Regions from separate parts of the Nostoc sp. MS1 genome, predicted to be linked through region 2. Evidence: riboswitches for the same ligand, from Rfam matches in the RefSeq annotation. Region 2 holds a riboswitch; each other region holds the start of a gene.
What was found. A riboswitch is a leader RNA that binds a small molecule or an ion and turns the genes downstream of it on or off. The one in region 2 is predicted to bind cyclic di-AMP.

Region 1 (8,012 bases), 700 kb from region 2:
CCTTTTTGAGTCGCAAAATCAGTGGTAATCAGCTGAAAAGGGAGCATTGATGTCATCTTGATTACTTTTGTAATAGCTAGAGTCTACAAAGTCTATTGACAATTGTCAATAGACTTTGTAATAACAGTTGTAGTACGTGGCTGATAAGGTTTTCCAGTAGGTTGATTCTTATATCTATCTACTTCAGCATGTTCTATATAGTAGTAACGCCCAAGTTTGCAAGCTAGAATTTGACCATTCTTAATTAAGTCGTGTACTCGCTGACGAGAGACACCAAGTAATTTAGCAGCTTGAGCTACAGAAAGTAATTCATGACTATTGTTATCAGCTTCTGTCATACGTATAGTCTAGAATAAAGCTTGAGAACCACAGATAGTTTCTGTAGATATTGCATCCTCAAGCTTAACTTAAGTCTTGTAGAAGGAGTTGATTAATTAAGCCAAAATTGAGACAGTCAGCTTAGTTAACAGGTGTATGTCCAACTCCCTTAAGGCATCAACAGCAGGACTGGTAATTGTAGACAAGGCGCGTCAACGTCTGGGGTGGACGAAAACCAGCACAGCGCGTTGGTGGCAAGATGCACATACATCTAGGGCGACGTTACGGCGATTTTGGCAAGGCGATCGCATTCAGCAAGAAATCTTCATTGCTATCTGTCAAGCTGTCGGTATTCATAATTGGGAAACGATTGCAGATATACCTAATGCAGATGCAGAAGCTATTTCTACACCCTACTTTGATTGGGATGAAGCGCCTGATGTAGAAAGTTTTTACGGGCGGAGTAGGGAATTAGCACAGTTAGAACAATTGATTATCGCTGATGCGTGTAAATTAGTTGCTATTGTTGGTATCGGTGGTATCGGGAAAACTGCCCTAGCGTTGGCTTTAGTAGACCATGTGCAGTCAAAATTTGAAGGCTTAATTTGGCGTAACCTCCAGACTGCACCATATTTAAGTTCTCTCCTTGAGAGTCTTTTGAATATCTTGGGTGAAACTGTTATTGATAATATTCCACAAGCTACCACAAAACTCATTCACCTCTTGCAACAGCGCCGCTATTTGCTGATTTTGGATGGAGTGGAGGCTGTTTTTTCACAACCAGAATATAGTCAATTTTTGCAACAGTTAAGTAATAATCGCCATCATAGCTGTGTTCTGATTACCAGCCGTGAACAGCCAAAATTTATTAACGATACAAACACAGTCCGCAGCCTCACCTTAAAAGGTTTGCCAAAAACTGAGGCACTAGAACTATTAAAATCAAGAGGGTTTCCAGACAAAGAACTGGGACTATCAGCCTTAATTCAACTTTATCGCGGTCATCCTCTAGCCTTGAAGTTGGTGTCACCGTTGATTCAATCTGTGTTTGCGGGGAATATTGCGGCGTTTTTGCGCCAGAATACTGTAGTAATTGGCGATCGCTTACGTGCTATTCTCAAGCAGCAGTTTGAACAACTTGTTGATTTAGAGCAAGATATTCTTTATTGGTTAGCCATTTGGCAAGAACCTATATCTTTTGCTCGTTTACAAACCCATTTGGTGATATCTGTCGATCCTGCCACTCTTCTGGAAGGAATTATCGCATTAGAGAGGCGATCGCTACTGGAAAAATGGGTTGGTAGCGGTGATACATCATTTACATTACAACCTTTAGTGATGAAGTTTGTTACCGACGAATTAGTAGAAAAGGCTACCCAAGAAATTCAGCAAGTAGTGGAAAGTGGTGATATTCGCTATTGTAAAATACTACGAACCCATTGGTTATTACGTCCTGGTAGCGATGATATAGTAGGCGATCGCATCTTATCTCAACTCCGGGAAAAACTTTGGCGGGTATATGGTGCGACTCTGCCACAAAAGCTGGAACAGATTCTCCTGTTATTGAAAGATAAAACCCCTTTGGCAATTGGTTACATCGGTTGTAACTTAGCGTCACTCTCGCTGTATTGAATTGGTAGTGTGGATGCGATCGTATCTTTTTGTTTACCAATTTGTTATTTTATGTCCAAAAAAGTTAGTATTTCAGAGAACAAAAATCAGTCTGCCTAATCCATGCTTACCTGAGAAAGTTATCCACAAGGTCAGCTAGGAGCGGAGGAACCAAGTGTGGGGCGTATCTGCCAAAAAAGCTCAATTTAAGGTGTGAAAAGTAAAGTTCCCATCTTAGACTAGAGCATTGCAAGAGGGACATCTCTCAGTCCTAGCCCGTCAGCTAACTTCGTAGGCATTGAGAGGAGATTGAACGAGCGGCATTTATATCAATAATGCCTGTCGTCAGTATCCTTGGCTGGTATACGCTTCGTCCTACCTGCCCTTGTTCTGAAAGATAGGATTTATAGTCTATGTTTCTGGAATTTGAGGCTGGATTTATTGCCTTGAGGTACACTCGACTATGTTTTTCAACATAAAGCATCCAGTCACCCATATTACTTTTGATATCAACGCAGACACTATCAATAGTTAGTGTGGAAATCTTGTTTTTTTCGTAGGTGACATACAAACAAAGTGCATATTAATTATTTGCTCATTTTTGTATATTTCAATAGCTTATAGCGGTTATTTACTAACATTTTTAGGAGAAAAGATGAAAATCAAAAATCGTAATTTTTTCACTCATGTTAACTTTCTACCTGAGCATAAATTTAAGTTGATTGGAGAACTGGCAGGTAAAAAGCTTTTACTAATTGGTAGAACTAAAGCTTATAACGATCCCATTGTGGCAGCAAGTCATAGTAATGAGCCTCATCAAGAAGATTTATACGCTTACGACCTTTACGAATTAATGAAGTGTAATCACGAGCTAGTTAATCTGACTGGAGAAATTTAGCAACAGTAAAAAGCAGAGGAATAAAAGAAATTAGGGGTTTACAACTGTAAGCCCCTATGTTTTTAACGTAATAGTTGATAGTTAAGCTGTTGCACATTTAATGTTGATTATCTAAAGCTTGATAGCGGATTAATTCCTTAACTCGTTCTTGAGACAAGCCCAACTCTTGAGCCAGCTTGGCTTCTAGTTTGCTAGGTTCGGCGATCGCAAACTCAAATATTATGGTTTTGAGGGTTGAGTGATTTGTTTTGACACTTACAAGAGAAATTCCTTTAGATATAAGAATTTCAGCTTCAATTGCTATAATCTTTTTCTTCATCTGCCATGCCATTTGAGTATCGGCTTGGAGATATTTTTTGTGGTTGTAGGTTCGGCTGAGTATTTGATCGCCAATAAAACCACTTCCCAGCCAAAAAACCAACCCAATCAACGGCAAAGATAACCAAAACACAAGGCCTAATGTTCGTAAAACTGGAAAAAGTGAAAGTTGACGCATGGACAGGGTGTAGGGGTGTAGGGAACTGCGTTCGCTCTTGGCGTGCCGGAGGCATACCCGGAGGGCTTTAAGCAAGTGGCGTTGTAAGGGTATGAAGAACTAAACAACCATACTTAACCAAATCAACTACTTCCTTTATACCTTTATCCTTTTAATCATAGTTACTGACACTTTTGTGTCACTGTTGTAGCTTAATCTTAAAATTAGAAAACTACAGCAAGTAAAGCAAATCTGATGTTGATCTTACTGGTGGAAGACGATCCAGCACAGTTAGAGCCATTACGTACAGCATTGTTGAAGGTTGGGCATACAGTTGATGCGATCGCAGATGGAGAAACAGCCCAATGGTTCGCCTTTAATAAGAATTATGATTTATTGATTTTAGATTGGATGTTGCCCAAGTTAAGCGGGTTAGAACTGTGCCAAGTATATCGCAGTGCTGGGAAAGTTGCTCCTGTGCTGATGTTAACAGCAAAAGACACAGTTACCAATAAGGTGGCAGGTTTGGATGCTGGAGCTGATGATTACTTAGTCAAACCAGTGGATGTGTTAGAGTTACTGGCGCGAGTACGAGCATTGGGTAGGCGATCGCCAATGTGGCAAGGAGATAAAATCAGCTTGGGTAATTTGCACCTACATTTATCTAATTTGACTATTGAATATAATTCAGCTACAACTCAGCTTTCCAGCCGAGAGTTTCAATTGATGGAATATTTTATGCGCCATCCTCGGCAGATTTTATCCCACGACCAAATTGAGCAAGCTCTTTGGAGTTTTGGAGAAGAACCAGAAAGTAATGCAGTTACAACTTTAATTCGCCGCCTCCGCCAACGTCTGCAAGTAATTGATGCTAGAGATTCAATAGAAACAGTCCATCGTGTCGGCTATCGCTTAAATCCACCTGCATAAGACAGGCAGTTGACAGTTGTTTTTGCCTCTGCTCCCCTGCTCCTCTGCTCCTCTGCTCCCCCACTCCCTTTTTTCATGAACCTATCCCACTAATACCAGCAATATGATAATCTGCTGTTGAAAACGGTAAGTTGTATCAGGGTATGGCGGGGAAATTTGAAGGGTTAAGTGATATGGAGTGGAAGTTGTTTGAAGATATATTCCCCAAGGAACCAGAAAACAGAGGAAGGGGAATGCCTCATGCACCATTTCGTCATGTACTGAACACGTTATTGTATATATTGATAACAGGATGCCGTTGGTGTGATGCTCCCACAGGAGAAATCTGGGCATCAAAAAGTGCAGCGCACAGATGGTTGCAACGTTGGGAAACGGACGGAACTTTGGAAAGTTTACAAGCAAGGATACTAGGAATTGCAGAGGAAAGAAGCCTAATCAACTGGAATTACGGTGCTGTTGATGGGTCTTTTTCCCCCTGGCAAAGGTGGCGGTGAAGGCGTTAAGTACGGTCATAAAGGTAAGGGAATTTTAATACACACCTTAACTGATGGTAATGGTATGCCCTTGGCTAATCGCACAACTCCAGCCAACGGTAGTGAAACAGATCAAGTGATACCACTGTTAGATAGTGTCAAAGTTAAAACGAATAGACCCGGTAGACCTCGTAAACGTGTTAAAGTTCTGGCTGCTGACAAAGGCTATGATTCCAAGGACAAACGGGCTGCATTGCGTAAACGTGGAATCAGACCTCAATTGCCGCGCGCGTGTTTGGAAGAATCGAAAAAATCGGGGTAGACCAATTAAAATTTCTGTTCCGCGTTTTCAACAAGAGCGCTGTTTTGCTTGGTTTCAAAGAAAATATCGCCGACTCGTTGTTCGGTGGGAAAGAATTTCTGCCTGCTTCAACGGTTTTCTTTCTCTTGCGACAATTCACATCTGGATTAACAGAATTTTATTCGTGGGATAGGTTCATCAAAAGGAGATTGTTATGGTTAATAAAAAATGGGCAGCAAAGCGCATCACCATCAATTTAGCTTCAACTGAAGTAGAGATGTTAGAAACCTATTGTCAGATGACTGGTAGACCAGCGACAGATGTAATTCGGGAACTCATTCGCACATTGGAATTACGAGCAAGCGCTTGAAGTTTTGCAAATAGTAATCGCTACACATAGTGGACAGTTCACACTGTCTTTTTTTCTTTAGGAGTATATATGCAACATAAACGAACCACCCGCCAATACCAAGTAGAGTACGACGACCAAAAACAATTCGCAATTCGCAATTCGCAATTAGAAATCCAATTGAGCAGTTAAGGCATCTAGCCTCTAAGCTTCCGGTAAATAAGTTTAATTCAAGGAATCTGCCTATGCAAATGACTCCTAAATTTATAGGTGAAGAATTAAAAACTACTATTTATAGTAATTCCAATAATACGAAGAGTGAAATAATAATTGCAAACTGCAAACTGCAAACTGCGAATTGCTAATTGCTAATTGCTAATTGTTTTGGTCAGTTGGTTGGCAGTCATATTAATAACTACTGAAGCGGGTCTGATTGAATCAGCCGCTTCCGCTTCAATAGTTATACGGTTTTTTCAAAAATTGAATAAGATTCCTATGGCTAAAAATGCCGCACTAAATTGATATTACTTACTGCACAATCTGATAACACCCATTAGCATCAGGAGGCGCTGTTTGTGTTGAGGCAGTTGTGAGTAGCAGTGAGTTAGGTGCTTGGCCTAAGCCATTACCTGTAGCAATTACATCAAAAATGACTCCGGCCGGGACTTGTTGATTGGCAACTTCTACTGTGATTGGTGGGTTAAAGGCATTGTTGATCAATGGTGCAAATTGGTCAGGTAGAACTGGATTAAAGTTATATGTACCAGCCGTAAGTTCTGGGTAAGGAATAGCAGTTTTGGGTGTCAGGTCTGTGATACGAGTTTCATCCACATTTGGGCTAGAGGATTTGCTAATCCGGAAATCTATAACAGCACTAGTTTCCGAAAAGCGATACCAACGTCCTTTAAATTTACCTGGATTAGGCTGTGTTAAATCCTCTGGAATCACAAAGGGTGATTGATTAAATAATGGTTGACCAATGGGGCCTTGTAGTGTTCCTGTTATTGCTACTGTATAAGCACTATTAGGCGCTCCTGTAAAGGTTCTTTGAGCGATTGTACTGCTAGTACCAGATTGCACAAAACGTACCTGAATACTTCCTGGTGTTACATTTACATATTTACTAGCTTGACGAAAACTTACATTCTCCAAAACTTTTTTACCGTTGACAATGACATCAACTGGTGACGCAGTAGCAACCGCAGCGTTAATAACTCTTAATTTGGTAGGGCATTTATAAGGGTTTAGTAGAGGATCTAGAAGAGGATCTAGAAGAGAAATTACTCGGCTTGTATTGGAAAATTCTTGTAAAGACTTTGTAGATAGTTGAGAATTGGCTAAACTTTTGTATGGATAACTAGTCAAACTAATTAAAGATAATGTCAAAGCACCTAAGAATAACCGTCTTGTTAGAAACATTTCTTCCTCCTATCGGGAAACAAAAATAACAAATGAGCAAGCTTTATTCTGCATAAAAAATGATGCGATAATTATCACAAAGATTTTTTATGTATCGGGATATAGGTGCAGGCTTTGTCAACGTAAAAGACAACGGGCGCACAATAGCGTTCGCCTCAAGACATTAGACTTGGGCAGAATATTATTGCACCACCACATATAGTGGCTGGCTTCAATGTCCAACGTGACAAATACTTTGGTGGAAGGCGCTTGAAGTTTATTGATAGCGCACTTTATGGTTCTAATATTTCACAATTTTCAGAAGAATGCAAGGAAAGTTAACACAGTTAACAGCCATCATTAAAACACTTGATAACAGCTTAGTTGCTTTATAATAAATTTATATTTTTAGGTATATATGCAGGTAGTTGACATAGTGAGCAGTATTTACTCCCCCACTGGATACCGCCGCATCATCTCGCTCAACGCCACTGCCTCACCCCAAGCGCGTGTACACAACCTCACCCGGCATCGCAATCACAATCCTTTGCTGCCTCGCCACTCAAAAGGAGCAATCACCTCAGACTTAGCCTGTGCGGATTCCGGTTTTCTTTCTTCCTTGCAAGCCGCGACAAACACAGCCAAGGCGTGATTTGATCTGACTTTTCACGGTATGTAGAAAAGTCAGAGGGTGTGGGGTGTGGGGTTGCAGGTTCGTAAGGCTTTCTTCTTTTTCCCTACACCCTACACCCTAAACCCTAGCCTCATACTAAGTTGCGTTCAGACATAATATTCCTACTCCCTATTCCCTACTCCCCACTCCCAGCCCAATTTACTATCTTTGACTGCAACTTGGTATCAGCCTTAGCGGGGTTTTAGGACTTCCCGTGAAAAGTCTGATGCTGGTTGGAGTGTCGAGATTTTTCGCAGGCTTTTTAGGGGCTGCTTTAGCTAGTAAAATTGCGGGAGGTGTGGACGAGTGAGGAAATCTACAGTAAAAATGATAGCCCCTGAAAACCAGGGGCTATATTCAACAAAAGAACTTATTAAGCAAGTGCAGCCGCTATGGCTCAAGCGCTCATAGCGTAGCTGATCGCATCCCAAATTGTTTGATACTCTTTGTTTTGCTTTCGTCGGCAGTGGAAGGGAGGATTGTGTTCACTGAACTATATTAAAACTTCTGAACTTCTGCCGCAGTTGTGCCGCTAGTTTTTTACGGGCAGTATCCCCAGCTATTTCGATAGATTTCTCACTAGCAT
Region 2 (8,012 bases):
GGCTCCTATGCCTTTGATAAAGTCTCGTCGAGTCCAGTGATGATTATTCATGTTGTGGCTAATTCGTAATTTCAAATTGTTCGTAGTAAGGACTTTAGTCCTTAATTGCAAAGCACTAAAGGGCTTACTACAAACAAGTACATAACCCTTAGTTATTCGCTGTCGGGCGATGAGTGACAAATTCTTGGAGTTTGCTGACGGCAAAATCTAAGATGAGTCCAGTTAAGCCGATAACCAAGACGGCAAGGAAGACTGAACTGAGGTTCAAACGACTCCATTCATCCCAAACGAAGAAGCCGATCCCAATACCGCCTGTAAGCATTTCTACCGCAACTATGACTAGCCAAGCAATACCCAAACTGATGCGTAAGCCTGTAAAAATATAGGGTAAGCTGGCAGGCCAAATAATTTTCGTAATTCTCCGCCAACGGGGCATTTCCAACACTCGCGCCACATCGAGATAATCCTTGGGAACGCTGGCTACTCCTAAAGCCGTATTAATAATAGTCGGCCAGAGGGAGGTGATAAAAATGACAAAAATTGATGAGGGATCTGCTAAGTTGAAGATAGCTAAGGCAATGGGTAGCCATGCTAAGGGCGATACGGGTTTGAAGATTTGAATGATGGGATTGAGTGCTAACATCGCACTTCTAGACATCCCAATCAAAAACCCTAAAGGAATGGCGACTACTGCACCTAGTAGAAAACCTATTAACACTCGTCGCAAACTGGCTATTAATAACCAACCAATCCCTAAGTTACCAGGGCCTCTCTCATAGAAGGGGTTTAATATATAGTCCAAGTTAGCAACTAGTGCCTCTGGTGGCGTTGGCATTAATTCATGATTTGCCAAGGCAATAATCCACCACAACAAGATAATTCCTAAAAATCCCAATGCAGGAAGTATGACTACATCCCTAACGAGAATTGGCTTGGTTTTTTTCCATGCAGCTTGACTAGCAACAGCTGCGATCGCTGCTAAATTTAATTGCAATATCATTATGCCCCCTCAACAGGTTCAATGCAGGTACGAAAAAACGAGCAGTACCAGCCTCGGACACTGATGAGAACTAAGCATTAAGTAAATGCTGTCTCTTCAGTCTCCTCTCAATGCCTACGAAGTTAGCTGACGGGCTAGGGCTGAGAGATGCCCCTCTCCTTTTAGTGCTGAGTAATGAGTTCTGTTAGCTGTAGCAGGGCGTTTAGGCCCTGCTGAGTTAAATAACTTAAATTGAGTTATTCTTCACTTTTGACTCGTTAGTTAACACTTTATTTGGAGATACGCCCCACAAGGTGGTTCCTCCGTTCCAACTTTAATTACTGTATTGCGTCGGATTAGGCTGACTTACTCTAATTCAAGATAATAGTACTAAAGAATTTAACATCTTCAAGCCAGAAAAACAATCTCCGATTGATAAATGTTGTTTATATAATTACATTAGATTAACTCATATTTCCCTAATCTACTATAAATAAATGTTATGGTAAGTATTGTACTTAAGTGCGCTTAACCATAATCACAACTATCTAAGTGACGTAACATACTTAATCTTATTTTTAGAAACTCAAAATAATCAATCCAACTAAAGAGCTAATCAGCATTTTCACTGTTATATGCAAAATTTATATCATCTGGTAGGTGAATTTTCTCATCAATGATGATAATGTCCACTACGCTAGTTAAACTAATTCCATATAGAATTAATTCCTCTATCGCGTAGCTGAATTTAAGAGAATGGAATTTAGTCAAGTTCTGGCTGACAATAGTAACACTATCATCACCAAATGGGTTGCCGCAGTTCGTGAAGACAGGCAGATTGAGAGTGCTGATGACTTATCCTACACAGCGATTAAGAATCATATACCTGATGTGTTTCAGGCAATGGTGACAGTGTTGTCTCAATCTCAGGAGAGTGATATTAAATCCATTGTCACCGCCAGTTGGAAACATGGGTTACTACGCGCTGAACAAGGCTTTGATCCGTCCGAGATTGCCCGTGAGTATCGCCTGTTAAGAAAAGTGATATTTGATGCTGTGGAAACTGACTTGTTACAAGCAACCCCCGCCGAGATTGTTCGTTATATGCGTTTAATTGACGCGGTGATTGATGAAGCGATCGCCAGATGTTTTCATAGTTATGTAGGGGAACGCTTGCGCGAATTAGAACACCTCCAGGCTTCTTTACGGCTACATAATGACGAACTAACACGCTTAGTCAGTACGAATGAAGATAAATTGTCACAACTAGCGCATGAGCTTAAACACCCTTTAACAGCAATTATTGGTTACTCAGATTTATTTCTGAGACAACAAAGACGAACAATTCCAAAAGATAACCCAGTTAATATAGAACATATTGAACGTGTATTACGTAACGGCAGACATTTATTACGCTTAATTAATAATGTATTAGAACTGTCGCGCTATGAAGCTGGAAAAATTCAGTTGCAAGTAGCACCAACTAATACTAGAGAATTAATCCATAATGTCTGTGAAATGTTGGAACCTCTAGCATCTGAAAAAAACTTATCAATCTTAGTCGATTGGCAACGTGCGCCTAATGAAGTAACCACAGATGGGTTTCAACTACAACAAATCGTTACAAATCTTGTGAGTAATGCGATTCGCTACACAGAGACAGGCACTATTAGTATAGTGTGTGAAGTAGTGGATAGTGAAAAATGGGCGATCGCAGTTTCAGATACAGGAATTGGTATTGCCGAAAAAGATCAAACCAAGATATTTGAACCTTATTTTCGTGTTACTTCTCAATCTCGTCCTTACGCACCTGATAGCACTGGTTTAGGGTTAGCAATAGTTGTCCGCCTAGTGAAATTATTGCAAGGGGAAATTAGCCTAGTTTCCCAAGAAGGTGTGGGTTCTACTTTTACAGTGACTTTTCCTCTGACAGTAGAGGTTTAATTAAACGCAGAGGAACGCTGAGTTCAGCGCGGAGTTGCACGGAGGTTTTTTAATAAAAGAGGTTGATTTTATAACAGTCCTTTCTTTTTCAATTTCATGAGTGCATCTTCAGCCGCAGCTTTTTCTGCTTCTTTTTTATTGCGTCCTTTACCTTCACCATATTCTTTCCCTTCCACCAAAACTTTAGCAACAAACTCTGGTGCATGAGAGGGGCCGCCTATTTGTTTTGTATCATATTTAGGAGGATTTGTAATACCTGTACTTTGTACCCACTCTTGAAAGCGATTTTTTGAATCTACATTAGAACGACCAACAACAACTTGTTCGGGTACAGAATCAAAAAGAGGTTTGACTATAGCACGAACCACTTCAATATTAGAATTATTATCTAAGTAATAAGCGCCAACAACTGCTTCAAAGGTACTACTAAGTAAATTAGGATTTTGAAAACCACCATCTCGAATTGCGCCTTGTCCTAAACGCATCCGAAAATCTAACCCTACTTCAATAGCAAATTTAGCTAATTGTTTTTCATCTACTAATGCAGAACGGCGACGGGTTAATTCATCCTCTCCTTTATCCTGATGCTTATCATAGAGATATTGACCACTTAAAAAATTTAATATGGCATCACCGAGAAATTCTAGGCGTTCATTATCTTGTACATCTTCGCCTGGGTGTTCATTTACATAAGAACGGTGTGTGAGTGCTTGGCGGAGAAGTTTTTCATTATTGAATTTGAGAATTTCGTGCATTTTATCTATTAGAAATTAATGAATAATCAAGGGCAAGCAAGATACCTACCCTATGATGTAGGAGATTAAAAAACTGAATGCTATCTAGAAATAGTTCAGACTTTTGTAGTTAGGTGGGTAGAGGCTGTTACCGCGATGATTATTACACGGAAAACAAGAAAGCCGTAAATTTTCACAAGAGTTAGTTCCACCACGACTTTTAGGCAAAAGGTGATCAATTGTTAAATCTTTTTGCGGTAAGCTCTTAGAACACCACCAACATTGAGAGCCGAATAAATCAATAAGACGCTGCTTTTTATTGCGCTTCTGTTTAGGATTCATTGAGTTGATTTTCCTTATTACTGTTGCTTGTAACAGCATTGGAATATCACGCATCTATGCCATAACAAATTTTATTTAGAGAAGAGATTAAAACTAAATCTTTCTCTATAATTGAGTTTGCTATTCAACCATTGATTTAGCTGATGTCTCAACCGTAGAACTCCTGGCTTCCCACCCAGTTTTGCTTCATTCCTACCTCTGAACATTTATCCAACCAATCATCGTATCTTTCCGTTAAATGTCAAGTTAAGTAATTAACTTGGCTTTGGCTAAATTTTCAGCCGATGGAAGGAAACAAAGCTTGGTAAGAAACAAGGAACTCTGCTGCTGAGACAACATCCAAAATTTATGTTTTAAGATGGTGTTATTTTACTGTCTATATCTAGACTTACATAGTAATTAAGTTAATGTCAATATAACGTTTGTAAATTTTTTTACGGAAGCTCGGCTATAGCCCAAAAAGCTTACATGTTTAGCTTTGCTGGGAATACTCTACTTAAATCAAGGGACAAATCAGGGAAACAGGGTAAAGCGATCGCCATCGTAGCTAACACAATCCGCTTGTTGAGATAACCATATTTTCCTTGATTATCTTGATAAGGCTCACTGTAAGATTCTAAGTAATTATCAAATAAATTGAATATCCAATAATCTGCAATACCAGCTTTGGCATACAGAGGTATTTTAATGTCTTGGTCATAACTTAAAGAAGAATCTGCAACTTCTATTACCAGCAACATATCACTAGGGCTAGGATGAGCAGATAGATAGTTGTCATCTCTGTTTTTGACAATAGCAAAATCTGGTTCTGGTTGGCTGTTAGGCGGTAAAGTAATTGGCGCTTGACACTGTAAAGTAGCCCTATCACCAACTAACTTGGGTAGTTCTCTCAGTAAGTTGCGTAAGCAAGTTTCATGCGCTGTACCCTTAGCTACCATTTGAATGATTTCCCCGTTAATTAATTCAATATGGTCGTCCTCATGAAAAAAGCCTAATTCCGCTAGTTTGTGGTACTCGCCTAGTGTGAAGCGTTTAGCTTGAGCAATACTCATAAAATCCTACCTCTAAGACAGCATAAAGCCCTAATATCCTATAACCCTTATTGTAAATGTGCCAGAAATTGATATGCTAAAAGCCGAGACTAGCTTGAAAGTGTTGACGGTTGACAGTTGACTGCTGACTGCTGAGTCAAAATTCCTAGTTATAAAGTCTTGACAAGACTATACTTTTGCTCATCATCATCTGCAAACCATGCCTGCGCCTACTTTAAATCCCACAATAACTGCTTTTCCCTTGACAGCCGTAGTCGGTCAAGAAGCCATCAAACTCGCCCTGCTATTAGCAGCCGTCGATCCTGGTTTGGGTGGAGTAGCGATCGCAGGTCGTCGCGGTACGGCAAAATCTGTCATGGCGCGTGCTATCCACGCCTTACTCCCACCCATTGAAGTTGTTAAAGGCTCATTAAGTAACTGCGATCCCAGCCGCCCAGAAGAATGGGATGATTACTTAATAGCGGAGAATGCTGATAAAAATATTCAGGATGTCCCCACGGAGATTATCCCCGCACCCTTCGTCCAAATTCCTCTGGGGGTGACAGAAGACCGACTCCTTGGTTCCGTGGATGTGGAACAATCAGTCAAACAAGGAGATACAGTATTTCAACCAGGGTTACTCGCCACAGCTAACCGGGGTGTACTGTACGTAGATGAACTAAATTTATTAGATGACCAAATATCCAATCAACTATTAACCGTACTTTCCGAAGGACGCAACCAAATCGAACGGGAGGGAATCAGCTTCCAGCATCCGTGTAAATCCCTGTTTATCGCTACTTACAACCCAGAAGAAGGAGCCTTAAGAGAGCATTTATTAGATAGAATTGCGATCGCCCTCTCTGCTGATGGTGTTCTCGGATTAGATCAAAGAGTAGCAGCAGTAGAGCAAGCGATCGCCTATTCCCAATCTCCCCAAGATTTCCTCCAACAATACAACGAAGATTTAGACTCGCTCAAAACTCAAATCATCCTGGCGCGGGAATGGTTGAAAGAAGTTACCATCACCCAAGAACAAATTGCTTACTTAGTAGATGAAGCCATTCGCGGCGTTGTACAAGGACATCGCGCCGAATTATTTGCTGTACGAGTTGCCAAAGCGGCTGCGGCTTTAGATGGACGCACCACTGTCAATGCTGATGATTTGCGTCGGGCTGTAGAGTTAGTAATTGTACCACGGGCAACAGTCATCCAGACACCGCCACCAGACCAACCACCCCCACCACCGCCGCCACCACCACAAAGCCAGGACGAGTCAGAAGAACAACAAGAAGAAGAACAGGAAGAAGAACAAGACGACAAGCCGGAAGAACAAGAACAGCAAGAACCCCCCAGCATACCCGAAGAATTTATCTTCGACCCAGAGGGTGTAATTTTAGATAACAGTGTGCTGTATTTCGCGCAAATGGCACAGCGTCAAGGTAAATCTGGTAGTCGCAGCATCATCTTTTCCGATGACAGGGGACGCTATATTAAACCCATGTTACCCAAGGGTAAAGTCCGGCGGATTGCCGTAGATGCCACCCTGCGATCGGCTGCACCTTATCAAAAAGCACGGCGAGAAAGACAGCCAGATAGAAAGGTAATTGTTGAACAGAGTGATATTCGCTCAAAACGCTTAGTCCGCAAAGCCGGGGCGTTAGTAGTGTTTGTAGTAGACGCATCTGGTTCAATGGCTTTAAACCGGATGCAGTCAGCCAAAGGCGCAGTCATGCAGCTACTCACCGAAGCCTACCAAAACCGTGACCAAGTAGCTTTAATTCCCTTCCGGGGAGAACAAGCAGAGGTCTTATTACCACCCACCCGTTCTATCGCTTTAGCACGAAACCGCTTAGAAAGATTACCCTGTGGCGGTGGTTCACCCCTAGCGCATGGTTTAACCCAAGCTGTCCGTGTCGGTGTGAATGCCCAGATGGGTGGAGATATTGGGCAAGTTGTGATTGTCGCTATCACCGACGGACGGGGAAATATTCCCTTGTCGCGTTCCTTGGGTGAACCCCAAGAACCAGGAGAGAAACCAGACATCAAAGCGGAACTATTAGATATCGCCGCCAGGATTCGCGCTTTGGGGATGCAGTTACTCGTTATAGATACTGAAAGTAAATTTGTCTCCACTGGCTTTGCTAAGGAATTAGCAAAAACATCAGGAGGTAAATATTATCATCTGCCAAAAGCCACCGATAAAGCCATTGCTGCCATGACTAAAGGGGCGATCGCTGATTTAAAATCTCGTTAGATTAGTCATTAGTCAATGGTCAATAGTGAGCCAGCGCGGTCTTCTCTACGAGACGCTACGCGAAGGGGGTTTCCCCCATGAGCGACTGGCGAACCCCGGAGGGGTCATTAGTAAATAAACTGTGGACTATGGACTTTTGACTATTGACTATGAACCTGTTGGCATTGCTTGGGGTTGTAAATAACAAATTAAATCTTGAATACCTTTTTGCAAGTAGCGGGTTACTGTCATGGGGCTAGTGCCAATATTTTTGGCAGCATCTTTGCGAGACAGTTCTTTCAAAAATACCATTTCTACTGCTTGGCGAGGCTTGTCTTCTAACAGGCTAATTGCCCCTTGGAGTTGTTGCCGTTCTTCTTCTTGTTGTTGTTGGGCAATTGTCCGGGGACAAGGAAGCGCTTCGCCTAAAGTAATTTGACAATCAACATAGTGTACTGCGGTAGCATCCAAACTTAAAGGCATCCGGTTCTGGGCGGCTAATTTGGTTTCTTGCCATTCTTGTACAGATACCTTGAGATGCTTGGCAATTTCTGAATCTTTGGGGGGACGACCTAAAGATATTGCTAATTCTTTACGGACTTTCTGCCCTTCATTATATAGTTCTTGCCAACGGCGAGGAATTTTTAATAAACTACTGCGATCGCGGAGAAAATGCAGCATTTCACCACGAATATATGGTACAGCAAAAGAACTAAAAGCATAACCTTGACTGGGGTCAAAGCGTT
Region 3 (8,012 bases), 320 kb from region 2:
GAAGGGGGGCAGATAAGAGAGTAAAGATATAATCTTTTATTATGATTCCCCCTCATCCCTCTACTCTAACTATGCTGCTACAGCCTCTTTCTTCACTTTTGCAGGTGTCTTTTGAGTTAATAACTGAGTATATAACTTACTCAATTGAGAGGCTACACCGTCCCAGCTAAAGGTGGTTTCGACTCTCTTACGAGCTGCTGCACCTAGCTCATTCCGCCATGTTGGGTTGGAAATGATGCGGTCTATAGCTTTGGCAAAAGCTGCTTCATCTTGTGGGGGTGCAAGTAAACCAGTTACTTCTGGTACCACTGTAAACTGCAATCCGCCTACGTTACTGGCAACTACAGGGGTGTTGCTGGCCATCGCTTCAATTGCAACTAGACCGAAGGGTTCGTAGTGGCTGGGGACGACGCAAACATCAGCCGCCGCGTAATAGTAGGGGAGAATTTCATGGTCTAAGCGACCAGCAAAGGTGGTGCAATCAGTTAATCCTAATTCAGCAACAATATTAGCAATGCGATCGCGCTCAATCCCATCGCTTTGACCAGGACGGCTACCGCCACCAATTACTAGCTGTAGGTTAGCTTCACCTCTCAAGCTAGATTGAGCAACAGCCCTAACTAAAGTTTCAATACCTTTACGGGGATCAAAGCGACCTACATAAAATACCATCTTGGCATCAGGTGCAATTCCCAATTTTTCCCGTGCGACAGACTGTTCAATGTCGCCAAAATTATCAATATCTGTACCGCAGGGGATCATATCAATCCGCCCTTTCTTAGAAACTAGGGTTTCCATGTGTTCCTGTTCTTGAGGACTAGTAGCAACTACACGGTCTACAGTTTCTAAACAAGTTTTTTCTATAGCTAATCTCTGACTAGCAATGGCGGGGATATCTGCGATAGTGTTATATTTAATTGCCCCTAGAGAGTGGTATGTATGCACCTGCACTAAAGGTTGGCGCTTTTTCAACTCCATACCCACCCAGGATGACAACCAGTAATTTGTGTGGATGAGTTCGTAAGTATAACCTTGACGCTCTTGGAAGCGTTGTAATTCATCAACAAATTCTGTCAAGTATTCAAATACGTGATCTCGTCCAATGAACTCAACTGGCCCGGCTGTTAATCGAATTGTCCGGCAATTAGTGCTATGTTGAACGATCGCCGCTTGGTCAGGACTAATACGGCGGGTGAACATATCAACTTGCCAACCCATTTCGGCTAGTGCATAACCTACTTGCCGAACATATACATTCTGACCACCAGCCTCTTCTTGACCTATTTCTACAGCTGGGTCTCCAGAAACGGAAATCAGCGCAATCCGATGTGTGTTAGTTTGGAACATAGTGAGCTTCACCTCAAGGCAACTACTCCTGCCTCATATATAAGATTTGAGGACAGGCTAAACGAAGCGGAAAGCTACCAGCCAAGGACACTGACGACAGACATTATGGTTAAAAAATGCTGTTCGTTCAATCTCCTCTCAATGCCGACGAAGTTAGCTGACGGGCTAGAACTGAGAGATGTTCTTTTTGGATAATCCAAAATACGCCCCGAATTTGGTTCCTCCGCTCCTGATTTTGCTTAATTTATAAGGCAAATATCAGGATTAGGCTGACTGATTGACATTTGCTTATACTATACTTGCGATCGCAATTATAGTCAATGAATCACAGAACAAACGTGTCTTAAATTGCCTCTAAACTATTTGCTAATACCTTAAGGAAAGTATCATAAATTAGATTAGAGTAAGCAATCTTTGGCTAGAAAATTTATTTTCTATAGTCATGATATTAACCGGATGGCACTAGGTTGTTCAACTTTCTCAAGATATATTTCCATCATAGTACTTAATTTTATACTAGTTTAGTTAGCATCTGTCTTTCAATAGGGAATAGGTAGTAGAAAAGGTTGCAGGCAGTAGGAATTTGTGGATATTGTCAGGCAATGGCAACAATTCAGGCAATACTTATAGTATTCGCTTAAAAACACACAAACTTATCCGCTTGACATTTTAATAGTCTACGGCGATGAATAAAAACAAAATTTTTGAGATTTTATATCTGTAAATATTAAAAAAATATTAAAATGAAAAATTTAGTTAATGAGGATGAAGCTATAAATATATTTAATTTTATCTAAAATATACATCTTCTGGATATTGACAGATGTTACCATCTATAAATAGTTGAAAATATATAACAATCTATATATCAAAAGACATAATTACTGGAATTATGTCTAAATAGTTATGTTCTAATGCTTGATTTTTAAGAACAAGCTGCTAAAAATAGAGAAGGGATTTTAAAATCTCATAGTCAATTTCGATCATTTGACCCTTCTACGCTAGTCCGCTTGAGCGGACTTTTTTGTTATCTTCATCAGTTGCAAAACCCGTACATGCAAGAGCTTAAGCTTATTGTTCATTCGCTTGTGTACAGGAAAAATGCCATAATAATTTAGAATATCTAGGCTTGAACTAAATAAAGAGCAATAGTATAGTATTTTATTCTATGGATAATGACTTATTAGCTTTTTTTGCAGGTGTAGCGTTACTTATTATCTATCTCTGTTTCTCTGCATTGACTGAAATGGGAACTAAATGGCCTGGGAAAAAGTAATACCAGTCAACAAATCTCAAGGGTTTCCTAAATTCAGAAGCATCTGTTTCAAAAATAGTGTATTTCGCTCACAACAAGGATACTTACTAGAATTGAAGTAAGTACTGTAACCTAGAAATAAAATACCAGCCAGTAGTAGTGCTAAACCTGTTATCTTGACTAAAAGTCTTATGATCGAGAAGGAATAGAGTTTGTAAGGCTATATAGTGCAGATACAGGAAAATGATTCCTCAAGTAATGCCAGTAAATCTTACTCATGATTTATACTAGCTTTACTCTAACTACACTACCTAATCATTAACGTACAGATTCCACAATTACCATGATGGTAATTAAACACAATAAGATAACTGCAAGAGGCCCGAACACAGCTTGTAAGATGGCAACTAGCATACTGTTGATGTATACAGTACCTAAAACTTTAGAAATAACGTAGGCAATAGCAAAACCAAAAAGCATCAACAAAAAGTATTTGATTGACTTAGCAACTAAACGAAATAACAGGGTGTCTTTATTTGTGGTCATGACTCTATCTCAATAAATGGTGGATATATTTCGGGACAAATCAGCTATTTATCTCAACGGATAAACCGAGGTTATGCTTGTGGTTTATCGTTTTGTTTCTCCCAATTAATTAACACTGGGTGGGGATGTAACAAACTCAACAGCACCACATTTAAGGCAGACATGTGTATCAACATTTTTGCTATCTTGGACAAATGCTCAATAATTATGATTACACTCCTGTAGGGTGGAAAAACATATCAATATTTGCACGCTCTACAGAATCTAGTCAGTTAATACCTACCGCTTTTTTAGTCTAATTAAGTGATGACTAATGAATTTATTTATAATTTTTGATTTGGATTAAAAAACTAAAATTTAAAATCGCAAATCATTAATTATTTAGTCATCAGACCCTTCTTTATGAGTAAGCCAAAAGTATTAGCTTTACTCTTTTAATCTCTCCTCAACCGTATCTCCATTGGCAATTAACTTAACTTTGCCTGTATTGATTACAAGCATAATACAATGTTAGGAAATTTGCAGTCGGATAAAGTAAGAGATTTACTCCCCTACTGGGTAGGAAAAAGTAGTTTGGGGTATGACTGCCGAAAGAGAAATTCTAAAAATATAGTTATAATTAAGCACAAGTGATACAGTCAGGCGATCAATGGGTGCAGAAGAAGCTTTAGAGCTTTTGGATACTTTGGTTTTTCAGACAACAGGGGAACATCTAGATACAGCGCAGAGAACATTACTACGTAATTTATGGGAGGATGAAAGGCGGACTTATCAAAATATTGCTGACATTTGTGGTTACACAGAAGCACATTTGAAAGCAGTTGGTGCGGAACTTTGGCAAATATTAACAGATGTGTTGGGGGAAAAAGTCTCGAAATCTAACTTTTTTTCAGTAGTTCAGAGATTTGGGCGATCGCATATTGCAGGGCGTAGCCCATCGCAAACACTGCCGAAGATGTCGCCTATTTTAAGTCCAGTCGTTAATAATGGCAAGCCACCAGAACTAGATTACAACTTTGTGGGGCGTGATCGCGAAATAGTCGAGCTGAATAACTACGTAATCCGAGGCGCAAAGATTATTCTCATCCAAGGCGAAGGCGGCGTTGGTAAGACTACCCTGGCGCGTAGATATTTGAAAACGCAAGGTTATTATTTACTAGAGTTGTGGATGGCTAAGGAAAGCCAAAATATTGTGTCTGTGGAGAGTGTGGTTGAGGAATGGCTGAGGGTTGATTTTAACGAAGAACCTGGTAAAGAGTTCGGTATTAATTTAGAAAGGTTGCGGCGCAAACTAAGGGATGCAGCCTGCAAGATAGGGGTTCTAATTGATAATTTAGAGTCTGCTTTAGATAGAAATGGACGTATTATTACTTCTCGTCGTCCTTATGTAGAGCTTTTACGAGTTTTAGCAGACCCTAGCATTCAATCTATCACTTTGATAACCAGTCGTGAACGTCTGTATGAATCTGGGGTAGATGTGGCTTTCTATTCTCTGGGGGGTTTAGATGAGTCAAGTTGGCTCAAGTTTTGTGCTAGTTGTCAAATTAAATCTGACTCTACAGCATTGAGTGAAATGTGCAAAGCTTATGGTGGCAACGCTAAAGCTATGCAGATTATTAGTGGTACAATCACCACAGATTTTGAAGGCGATGCAGATATTTACTGGCGAGAGAATAAAAATGATTTATTAATTGAACCAGAACTAAAAAACTTGGTTGCTAGTCAATTTGACCGTTTAGAACAGATGGATAGTGAAGCATATCGTTTACTTTGCCGTTTGGGATGCTATCGCTATCAAGATGTGAGCCATGTAAATATTCAAGGGTTACAATGTTTACTTTGGGATGTCCCTGAAGAACAAGCTAGACGAGTAATTAAATATTTGACAGACCGTTTATTGATAGAATTTCGTAAAGGGAAATATTGGTTACATCCAGTCATAGCTACAGAAGCGATCGCCAGATTAAGACAAAGTGGAGAATGGCGCATAACTCACCAAAAAGCTGCCGAATTTTGGCATAATAGCGTTACTCAAGTCGAAAATCCCCAAGATGCTTTGATGGCATTAGAGGCTTATCATCACTACATGGAAATTGGTGATTTTGAGCAAGCTGCTAATGTAATTATTCGTGGTAGACCAAATAAATGGGATAATAGAATATCTTTGGGGGTTTTATTTAACCGATTGGGTTTATTAGAAACGTTGATTGCTGTAATTAATCGCTTAATTGAAAAACTAGATTCTGATTACCATTTAAATATACTATATAACTTACTGGGTAGAGCTTATCACCAAGTAGGTAATATTAAAGCAGCATTGGACTGCCATTATAAATCCAATGAAATTGCAGAAAAACATGGCTTTCTGCAAGAGAGAATATCTAGTAGTTTTAATTTAGGACTATGTTATACAGATTTATGGGAAATTGATAAGGCAATCCAGATTTTTCACTATGTAAAGAATTTAGCAGCAACAGACAAAAACTATTACCAATATGTGGTTTATTCTTTGTGTTGTTTGGCTTATTTAGATTCTTCTGTAGGACAGAATGAAAATGTAGAGTCTATGTTAAAAGAGGCCAAAACTGGGTTAGTAAATGAGAGATTAACTTCTTGGGGAATAGGCACAAGTTTACTATTTCTGAGTTTGACTTATAAAAATTTAGGCTTGATAGAAACGGCTTGGGAAATGTGCCATCAAGCTATTAACCATTGTCAGCAAAATCAGTTTAGCTTTTTAGAAGCCAGGGCTAAATCGTGTTTAGCCTCATTATATCGAGAAAAGGGAGAATTTACAGGAGCGATCGCTAAACATTTAGAAGCCATCAGCCATATGAATACGGTATCTGATAAATGTAACTTAGCTAAAGCATATTATCAGTTAGGTTTAACTTATCAAAAGATGGGGGATGTTAACCAGAGTAGAAAGACATTTCAGGCTGCGATCGCTATTTTTAATGATATGCCTGCACCTAAGCAAGTAGAGAAAGTAAAAATAGCAATGGCGCGTTTAGAAAACAGTTAAATTTTGTTAGACTGAAATTATTAACTCAATGGAGATAAAAGCAATGCCTAAACCAGAGAAAAACCTTATTAAAATTGACCCAGGAACCGCAGTTTTAATTGCTGGGGCATTAATACTTCTACCTCTACTATTCGCCGGATTTTGGCAATAATTGTACATACCAATTATTTTAGTAGCTTTTGTACCAAGCGTAGTGAAGACATCACTAGCTTAATACGCTGTTGAGTTTTAGATGCAGTTTTTACTTCATCTAATATCTTCTGCAACTCAATTAGATTTTCTTGATTAATGCCAATAATAGTAGATTTAAAAATAGCAGTTCTGACACTATCAAGGGCATTTTCGCATTCTTGATACACTTGTCTATACTCATTAGCATCATCCCATTTACTATCGATTCTCGCGGTTGTCAATTCAAACTGAATTTGTGGCAAAAGACTAGCTAATTCTGTTTCTATTTGATTTAGTTGCTCAATCTTTATTTGGTTGTTAGGTAGATTTTTTAATTTGGTAAGTATGGTTTGTAATTTATTAATTAATTCATTATTACTCTGCATAGAATTATATATAAATTAAGTTCATTGACATAGCTGCGGTTTAGATGTTTGCAGTTGTGTTCTTCTCAAAGATAGATCACTCACAAATTCTCTTAATGTTCGGTCTTCATTAATCACCCTTTCTACAGTTCTCATTCTAGTTCTAAGGCTACTATAGTTTTTACCAGTAAGATTGCTTGTTATCCCCATAATCTGCGTGACTCTTGTAGCAATGACATCAAAACTTAGATTTGAATAATCATCAATCAATTTTGATAGCTGTCGTCCAGTATCCGCCGCTATTAAGAGTTTAGTCATAGTCTCATCAAGTGCCGCTTTCTCATCAGCATTTACTCTCAACCATTCATCTATTTGTTCTGCAACTTGGCGTTTAATTTCTTCTGCTGAGGTTGATGAAGATGAATTACGAATATTGTATAGCCGACGAAGCTGCTGTAACCTAACGCTAATTAAAACCCGTTGCGAATTGTTTGGTTGAGGCGGTCTTTCTTGAATTTGCTTGGCTAAGAGTAACATTTTTACTGTTAAACATCTTGCAGGTTGAGCCGATTGAGCAACTATTCTAGAACTGCCATAATCAATGTTTTCCAAATTTTGAAATACTTCTAAAGCCGTGTCATATTCGGCAGTTAAAGCATCTAACTCTCGGTCAAGATTTGATGGTTGTTTGTTTGTCTCATTGTCTTGGGTAATAATTTTATTTATTTCGATAATATCTCTAAAGTTGACACTAGGGTCAGTAAGTAATTGCTGCGTGATCAACTCACGGGATAATTTGGGGTCTAGTGGTACATTTCTTAATGTATAGACATCTTTAACTGAGGTAATAGCTTCAACTACTTGGTCGTGAAATCTTTCGGTAGTTATCCGTAACATGGTTCTTCTCTCAGGTGTGCAACTACTGAGAGTTAAACTCATTGCCACAGTGAATATATAAAATTTGAATCTAGTCAATTTTGGTGTAATAAATTACTAAGATTAGAATTTTCTAGTTATATATTTTAATCCCAGTTATTTTGTAAAAACTACTTAATTCTTAATATCGATTCTCAACAACGGCGATAGATGAATGAATTGGTATGGTGAGTCTTGTTTATTTTGAATTTATGTATTTCTAGTCTTGAGAGTGCCAAGCTACCTGGTAGTATCTTAAATAGTCTAGATCCCCCTTAAAAAAGGGAACTTTGATTTCAGTTCGTAGGGGGATCAAGAAGTGCCTAAAATCGCAACAAAATACTTTTAAAACAACCTCTAACTTAAAACTTGCTGTAAAGCTGGAATC

Region 1: it holds a riboswitch for cyclic di-AMP, as region 2 does, so the genes downstream of both, NSMS1_RS27635 (hypothetical protein) here and ntrB (nitrate ABC transporter permease) in region 2, are expected to answer to the same signal.
Region 3: it holds a riboswitch for cyclic di-AMP, as region 2 does, so the genes downstream of both, NSMS1_RS23230 (glycosyltransferase family 4 protein) here and ntrB (nitrate ABC transporter permease) in region 2, are expected to answer to the same signal.

What each region holds. Positions count from the first base shown of each region.
Region 1 covers NZ_AP023441.1:6,387,033-6,395,044, forward strand. Annotated here, with positions in the region: gene NSMS1_RS27620 (DNA-methyltransferase) at 1-56, opposite strand, end outside; gene NSMS1_RS27625 (helix-turn-helix domain-containing protein) at 93-338, opposite strand; gene NSMS1_RS27630 (NB-ARC domain-containing protein) at 475-1,950, shown strand; cyclic di-AMP (ydaO/yuaA leader) riboswitch at 2,033-2,242, shown strand; gene NSMS1_RS27635 (hypothetical protein) at 2,585-2,827, shown strand; gene NSMS1_RS27640 (hypothetical protein) at 2,925-3,278, opposite strand; gene rppA (two-component system response regulator RppA) at 3,558-4,232, shown strand; gene NSMS1_RS27650 (transposase) at 4,376-4,726, shown strand; gene NSMS1_RS27655 (transposase) at 4,692-5,027, shown strand; gene NSMS1_RS27660 (CopG family transcriptional regulator) at 5,215-5,376, shown strand; gene NSMS1_RS27665 (DUF4397 domain-containing protein) at 5,884-6,774, opposite strand; gene NSMS1_RS27670 (hypothetical protein) at 7,172-7,405, shown strand; gene NSMS1_RS27675 (hypothetical protein) at 7,912-8,012, opposite strand, start outside.
Region 2 covers NZ_AP023441.1:5,688,283-5,696,294, reverse strand. Annotated here, with positions in the region: gene NSMS1_RS24505 (ABC transporter substrate-binding protein) at 1-51, opposite strand, end outside; gene ntrB (nitrate ABC transporter permease) at 149-1,000, opposite strand; cyclic di-AMP (ydaO/yuaA leader) riboswitch at 1,097-1,352, opposite strand; gene NSMS1_RS24495 (sensor histidine kinase) at 1,736-2,923, shown strand; gene rnc (ribonuclease III) at 2,992-3,678, opposite strand; gene NSMS1_RS24485 (HNH endonuclease) at 3,763-3,999, opposite strand; gene NSMS1_RS24480 (Uma2 family endonuclease) at 4,464-5,051, opposite strand; gene bchD (magnesium chelatase ATPase subunit D) at 5,251-7,287, shown strand; gene NSMS1_RS24470 (RNA polymerase sigma factor SigF) at 7,435-8,012, opposite strand, start outside.
Region 3 covers NZ_AP023441.1:5,372,518-5,380,529, forward strand. Annotated here, with positions in the region: gene NSMS1_RS23230 (glycosyltransferase family 4 protein) at 70-1,347, opposite strand; cyclic di-AMP (ydaO/yuaA leader) riboswitch at 1,475-1,628, opposite strand; gene NSMS1_RS23235 (hypothetical protein) at 2,921-3,148, opposite strand; gene NSMS1_RS23240 (tetratricopeptide repeat protein) at 3,798-6,173, shown strand; gene NSMS1_RS23245 (hypothetical protein) at 6,338-6,730, opposite strand; gene NSMS1_RS23250 (hypothetical protein) at 6,752-7,606, opposite strand; gene NSMS1_RS23255 (alanine--glyoxylate aminotransferase family protein) at 7,982-8,012, opposite strand, start outside.